DNA from 2 places in the Agromyces chitinivorans genome. Region 2 is predicted to be linked to the other one. Evidence: riboswitches for the same ligand, from Rfam matches in the RefSeq annotation. Region 2 holds a riboswitch; the other holds the start of a gene.
What was found. Region 2 has a riboswitch for glycine ahead of ABZK10_RS01835 (L-serine ammonia-lyase). Riboswitches for the same ligand answer to the same signal wherever they lie in the genome.

Region 1: another riboswitch for glycine. It lies ahead of gcvT (glycine cleavage system aminomethyltransferase GcvT); the one in region 2 lies ahead of ABZK10_RS01835 (L-serine ammonia-lyase).

Annotation. Positions count from the first base shown of each region.
Region 1 is NZ_JBEPJZ010000002.1:812,000-815,400, reverse strand. It holds gene ABZK10_RS16560 (NUDIX hydrolase) at 1-64, opposite strand, end outside; gene ABZK10_RS16555 (putative endonuclease domain-containing protein) at 335-826, opposite strand; glycine riboswitch at 1,599-1,685, shown strand; glycine riboswitch at 1,687-1,780, shown strand; gene gcvT (glycine cleavage system aminomethyltransferase GcvT) at 1,834-2,982, shown strand; gene gcvH (glycine cleavage system protein GcvH) at 3,066-3,401, shown strand, end outside.
Region 2 is NZ_JBEPJZ010000001.1:372,632-376,032, forward strand. It holds tRNA gene ABZK10_RS01825 (tRNA-Asp) at 1-65, shown strand, start outside; tRNA gene ABZK10_RS01830 (tRNA-Phe) at 155-230, shown strand; gene ABZK10_RS01835 (L-serine ammonia-lyase) at 304-1,671, opposite strand; glycine riboswitch at 1,799-1,882, opposite strand; glycine riboswitch at 1,886-1,984, opposite strand; gene ABZK10_RS01840 (MBL fold metallo-hydrolase) at 2,025-2,690, opposite strand; gene ABZK10_RS01845 (UbiD family decarboxylase) at 2,725-3,401, opposite strand, start outside.

The DNA of each region.
Region 1 (3,401 bases), on a different contig from region 2:
GCGCGAAGATCACCGTCGACACGGCGAGGCGCGCGTCGTGCGTGCCCACGGGCTCCACCGGCATCCGCCCCACCCCCTAAGTGTCAGTCTGACTCGAAGACCGCGTCCATCTTAGTGTCACCCTGACCCGAACACAAACCGCCCCCGCGAACTTCCAGACCCGTCAATTCCCTGCGCTTTGGCGAGCCAGACCGCAGTTTCCTGACGGGTCTTGCGTGTCGGGTCACGTAGGTGGCTCGAGACCCGTCAGAAAACTGCGCTCCCAGCGGGGAGAGCGCAGCTTCTTGACGGGTCTCAGCGGGGCGGGGAACCAGGTCTGCCGCGTCTCTGGTCTTCAGGTGCGAGGCATGCGGAGTCGGCGTTCGATTCGCTCCACCGCGTCGCAGGAGGCCGTCGTCGTGAGCGTCGCGTCAACGTCGTCCGAGGTCAGGCGGATCATGTGCCAACCCGCGTCCTGGAGCCGTTCGATGCGTCGGATGTCACGACGGAAGCGTTCGCGCTCGCGATGCGTGTCGCCCTCGTACTCCACTCCGAGAAGGTCGTCCGGGTACGCGAGGTCGATCTCTGCGATGAGTTCGCCCTTCTCGTCGACGACTGGATGGTTCAGCACCGGCTCCGGCAATCCTGCACGGCAGAGCATGAGCCGAGCTTCGGTCTCCTTCGGTGAACGGGCGCCCGCGCGGACGTCGACGAGTGCATCGCGGGCGCGAGCCGCTCCGCGAAGGCGCGGCGTTCGCTCGATCGAACGCTGGAGCGCCTCGTCCTCGGTGAGGGCAGGGAGATCGCCGTAGGACCCGCGGGGCGACACCAAGTAGTCGCCGACCACGATGAGCTCGTCGACGGAGAGCATCCCGGCGAGGTGGCGCCAGGTGGTCGGAGCATCCGTCACCAGCAGGCCATCGACCTCGATGACCTTGGTGCATCGGCTCGACAGCTCGTGCCCGACGACCCCGCGAGTGCGGGGCCCGCGCCACTTCCCGACGCTCGAGACGTGGACACGCGGGTCTCGTTCCAGCCTGCGGGGGAGCGGACAGCCTAAGAGCAGTGCGGCCGTGGTGTGGCTGAAGCACTGACCCTCGGCGAGTCGCACCTGATAGGCCGACGCGAGCGGTGGTGCGTCTTGGGCGGACCGAACCCCGTGGAACGGAGCCACGATGTCGGGTGCGGCGAGCCGCCGATGTCCGACGCCGTGCTTCGCGGCATCCCCAGTCGTGAATGACACGCGGGACACGAGATCGGCGGGGAGTCGGCTCGGACTTCGCATGCTGACACTGTCTCCAACGAGCCGGACTTCGGCGGTGCCGCATGCGCACACCCCCCGAGAGGGTGCCCGTTCGCGCCTGTGGAGGACCTACCCCTGGTCGCCGATACAACGCCCGTCAAGAACCTGCGTTCTCAGCGCTGGGAGTGCAGGCTCTTGACGGGTCTCGAGACCACGGGGACGGGTCGTGCGCGAGACCCGTCAAGAAACTGCGCCATGAGGCGCGAGAGCGCAGGAGATTGACGGGTCTGGGGCCGGACCGGGCTCGCGCGCAGCGCGGGGCGAGGATTCCCGGATTCGGTTGGTAGGCTGTGCGCACAATCGCATATCGGGCCATCGACGCGTTGCGGGAGAGCCGGCTGGGCCGGCACCGAAGGAGCAAGCCTCCCCGCCAATCTCTCAGGTCACAGACCGCAGCGAGCAGGCCGCTCTGAAAAGCGGATGCCACGAGCATCCCGCCCACGGTGAAAGCGCACCCCACGGGGTCCGTGAAACTCTCAGGCACATGACAGAGGGGGAGTTCTCGACCGCGGCAGCATGCCGCGCGCGCCGTGCGACGACAGGAGAACTCCGTGACCGAACGCCTGAGCCCCCTCGATGCGATCCACCGCGCCGCCGGCGCGACCTTCACCGACTTCGCGGGCTGGCAGATGCCCGTGCGCTATTCGTCCGACCTCGCCGAGCACAAGGCGGTCCGCACCGCGGCGGGCATCTTCGACCTCTCGCACATGGGCGAGATCGTGGTCGTCGGGCCCGAGGCCGACCGCGCGCTCGACTACGCGCTCGCCGGCAAGCTCTCGGCCAGCGCCGAGGGTCAGGCGAAGTACACGCTGCTGCTCGCGCGCCACGGCGGCGTGATCGACGACCTCGTGGTCTACCGCACGGGGGCCGACCGCTTCCTCGTCGTCGCCAACGCCGCCAACGCCGCCCACGTCGCCGACGAGCTGCGCGCCCGCACGGCGCCGTTCGACTGCGAGGTGTTCGACGAGTCCGACGACGTCGCCCTTGTCGCGGTGCAGGGGCCGAAGGCCCTCGAGATCCTCACCACGACGCCCGGCTTCGGCATCCAGGGCGACGGCAACGACCACGACGACTTCGTGCATGCCGTCACCGGAATGAAGTACTACCGCGCCGTCGCGGCCGAGTTCGCCGAGCAGCCGGTGCTCGTCGCGCGCACCGGCTACACGGGCGAGGACGGCTTCGAGCTCTACGTCTCGCCCGACCAGGCGCCCGCCCTCTGGGAGGCGCTCGTCGAGGCCGGCGAGCCGCTCGGGCTCGTGCCGGCGGGCCTGGCCAGCCGCGACACGCTGCGCCTCGAGGCGGGCATGCCGCTCTACGGGCACGAGCTCACCCGCGACACGTTCCCGGCGCAGGCGGGGCTCGGGCGCGTCGTCGCGCTCGCCAAGGAGGTCGACTTCGTCGGCCGCGCCGCGAGCGAGGAGGGGCCGGCGGCGGATGCCCCGGTGCTGGTCGGGCTCGCGAGCGAGGGCCGCCGCGCGGGCCGCGCCGGGTACGCGCTGTTCGACGGCGAGGGGGCGGATGCCTCCGAGGTCGGCGTGATCACGAGCGGCGCGCTGTCGCCCACGCTCGGCCACCCGATCGCCATGGCCTACGTCGCTCCGCGTCACGCGGCGACGGGCACCGCGCTGTATGTCGACGTGCGCGGCACGCGCATCGCCGCATCCGTCGTCGACCTGCCCTTCTACCGCCGCGAGCAGTAGCCGCGCCGTCCGGCGAACCCGCCACCCACCACGAACCGCACCGCCCACCGAGCACCGCGACCCACCGATCCGAGGGGAACCCCATGACCGACCTGAACGACCTGAAGTACACGAGCGACCACGAGTGGGTGCTCGTCGACGAGGATCCCGCGGAGGGCGTCGACGCGGGCGGCGTGGTCGTGGGCATCACCGCCTACGCCGCCGAGAAGCTGGGCGACGTCGTGTTCGTCGAGCTGCCCGCGGTCGGCACGGCCGTCGCCGCAGGCGACGTCGTGGGCGAGATCGAGTCGACGAAGTCGGTGGGCGAGCTCATCTCGCCGGTCGACGGCACCGTGACCGAGGTGAACGAGCGCGCGGTCGAGGAGCCCGAGCTGCTCAACAGCGACCCCTTCGGCGACGGCTGGCTGATCAAGGTCACG
Region 2 (3,401 bases):
GCGCAGTTGGTTAGCGTGCCGCCCTGTCACGGCGGAGGTCGCGGGTTCAAGTCCCGTCAGGGTCGCTTCGGCGGATGGGCTCTCCTCGAGAGCCCATCTCCGTATGGGGAACATCTTCGGATGCCCCGCCTGAAACGCATCGTCGGATGCACCAGGCTCTGTAGCTCAGTTGGTAGAGCGCACGACTGAAAATCGTGAGGTCACGGGATCGACGCCCGTCGGAGCCACCAGAACGAGAAGCCCGGGTTCGCCCGGGCTTCTTCGCGTCTCCGGGTGCCGCGGCGCGGCACCGCCCCGCCGCGCTCAGCACTCGATGACGTTCACGGCGAGTCCGCCGAGCGAGGTCTCCTTGTACTTGCGCTTCATGTCGGCGCCGGTCTCGCGCATGGTCGCGATGGCCTGGTCGAGCGAGACGTGGTGCGTGCCGTCGCCGTGCAGGGCGATGCGCGCGGCGTTGATCGCGGTGCTGCTCGCGATGGCGTTGCGCTCGATGCACGGGATCTGCACGAGCCCGCCGATCGGGTCGCAGGTGAGGCCGAGGTGGTGCTCGATGCCGATCTCGGCGGCGTTCTCGACCTGCTCCGGGGTGCCGCCGAGCAGCGCGCAGAGCCCCGCGGCCGCCATGGAGCAGGCCGAGCCGACCTCGCCCTGGCAGCCGACCTCCGCGCCCGAGATCGACGCGTTGCGCTTCAGCAGCAGGCCGATGGCCGCGGCCGTCAGCAGGAAGCGCACCACGGCGTCGTCGCCGAGCTCGCCGACGAACCGGTCGGCGTAGTGCAGCACCGCGGGCACGATGCCCGCCGCGCCGTTCGTCGGCGCGGTCACCACGCGGCCGCCCGCGGCGTTCTCCTCGTTGACCGCGAGCGCCCACAGGCTGACCCAGTCCATCGCGCCGCTCGGACCCGACTCGCCCGCCGCGGACAGCTTCCGGGCGAGGCCGGGCGCGCGCCGGCGCACGCGCAGCGATCCCGGCAGGAACTCCGCCTCCGCGGAACATCCGCGCTCGACGCACTCCCGCATGACGCGCCAGACCCGCAGCAGCTCCTCGCGGACCTCGGCCTCGGGCCGCCGCGCGCACTCGTTCGCGAGCATCGCCTGCGCGATGTCGATCCCCTCGGCTCGACACGTCGCGAGCAGCTCGGCGCCGGACGCGAACGGGAACGGCACGTCCGCGCGCTGCTCGACGACGGTCGGGCGGCCGCCGAGGTCGTCGGCGACGAAACCGCCGCCCACGGAGTAGTACGTCGCCGTGCGCAGCGTCGCGCCGGCGCCGTCGAACGCCTCGCAGGTCAGGGCGTTCGGGTGCCCCGGCAGCCGCTTCCGGCGGTGGAGGACCACGTCCTCGTCGGGATCGAACGCGATGCGCTGCGACCCGCCGAGCAGCAGCGTCCGCTCCGCCGCGACCCGCGCCACCCGGGCGCCGACACTCGCCGCGTCGACCGTCTCCGGGTGCTCGCCGGCGAGGCCGAGGACGACCGCGGCATCCGACCCGTGCCCACGCCCCGTGGCACCGAGCGAGCCGAGGAGCTCGACCCGCACGCGCGCGACCTCCGCGAGCATCCCGTCCGCGGCGAGGCCGTCGACGAACCTGCGAGCGGCGCGCATCGGCCCGACCGTGTGCGAGGAGGACGGCCCGATGCCGATCGTGAACAGGTCCAGCGCGCTCGGCATCGGCGCGGACTCCGCGATCGGGGACGCGGCTGCGGGCCGCATCCGCTCTGCTGCGGTCGTCGGAGGGTGGGTCATCGGAACTCCCGGGTCGGGGCCGGCCGCGCCGGCGTCGGGTGGTTCCTCCCCGCTCTGTCGATGACCTGAGAGATTCGCGCGGCTCGCGCCGCCTTGCCCCGTCGGTGAGCAGACCGTGGCCTGCTGCTTTCCAGAGTTCCCTGTCGTGGCGGTACGGGTGCCTGAGAGATTCCCGGGGAGGGGCTTGCTCCTACGGCGCCGCCCGGGCGGACCCGGCGGGCTCTCCCGCCACGATGCGGGTATTCAGTTCGCTGTTCGTCACGCTAACACGCGGCGCGTCAGCGCGCGCCCGAGGCAACGACCTCGATCACCCCGTCGTCCAGCCCCGGCGCCGGTTCGGCACCGCCGAGGCCGAGCACCGTCGACCAGAAGTACCGGCGCCACACCGGGGCCAGGCCCGCATCGTGGATCGGCAGGACCCACCGCGGCGCGACGCGACGCACGAACTCGACGGTGTCGCCGAGGCGCGCCCACGGCGCGGCGATCGGCACCGCCAGCAGGTCGACCCCCTCCGGCACCGCCGCGTACGAATCGCCCGGATGGAACAGCGAGACCCCGTCGCGCTCGGCGAGCACGAACCCGAGGTTGCCCGGCACGGGCAGCTCCGGGTGGATGGCATCGTGCGTGCCGCCGACCGCGCGCACCGTGAGCCCGGGCAGGTCGAGGTGCCGCCCCGCCTCCATCGCGACGGTCGCGCTCCAGCGCTCCCCCGCCCTCGCGATGACCTCCGGCAGTGCGCAGAGCACCGCGTTCGGATTGCGCGCGTGCAGCGCGGCGAGCCGGTCGGGATCGAAGTGGTCGGCGTGGGCGTGCGTGACGGCGACCACGTCGACCCCCTCGAGCGCGAACGCCGACTCGTCGGCGTACGACCCCGGATCCAGCAGCATCCGCACCTCGTCGCACTCGACGAGCAGCGCCGCATGACCGTGACGGGTGACCCTCATCGCGCGCACCCGACCGCCGGTTCGGCCGGACGCGTCATCCGAGGATCCAGGACCACGTGTCGCGCGTGTACTGCTTCACCTCGGTCGAGGGCCCGATCGCGGGTGGGAACCGGTCGCGCCACTCGTAGGGCCGGGTGGCGTCGATGATCATGCGCGAGTTCGTGCCCTTGCGATCGGGATGGATCGCGGGGTCGAGGTGTCCGCTCAGCGCCCCGGTGAGGATGATCGTGTCGCGCTCCGGATCCGCCCGCGTCGAGACCGCCCAGATCACCTCGTGCAGGTCGGTGATGTCGATGTCGTCGTCGACCACCACCACGATGCGACCGAGGTAGTTGGCCTGGCGCACCTGCGCCGCGACCGTGCCGACCTGCCGCGAGTGCCCCTGGTACTTCTGGGAGATCGCGATGACGTTGAAGAGCCGGCAGCCGCCGACGCTGTGCGTCCAGGCCGCGGTCACGCCGGGGATCCCCGCGGCCGTGATCTCGCGCTTGAGATTGGCACTGCGGCCGTACTGCTGGAACCGCTGGGCCTCGTAGGGCGGCTTCTCGGGCGGGCAGCCGAGGATGATCGGGTTGTTGCGGTAGTAGACCGCACTCACCTCGAACACCGGCTCGGGTCGCGCGGTCGAGGCGTAGTACCCCGTCCACTCGCCGAACGGCCCTTCGATGCGCTCCTTGTCGTGGCGGAGGAACCCCTCGATCGCGATCTCGG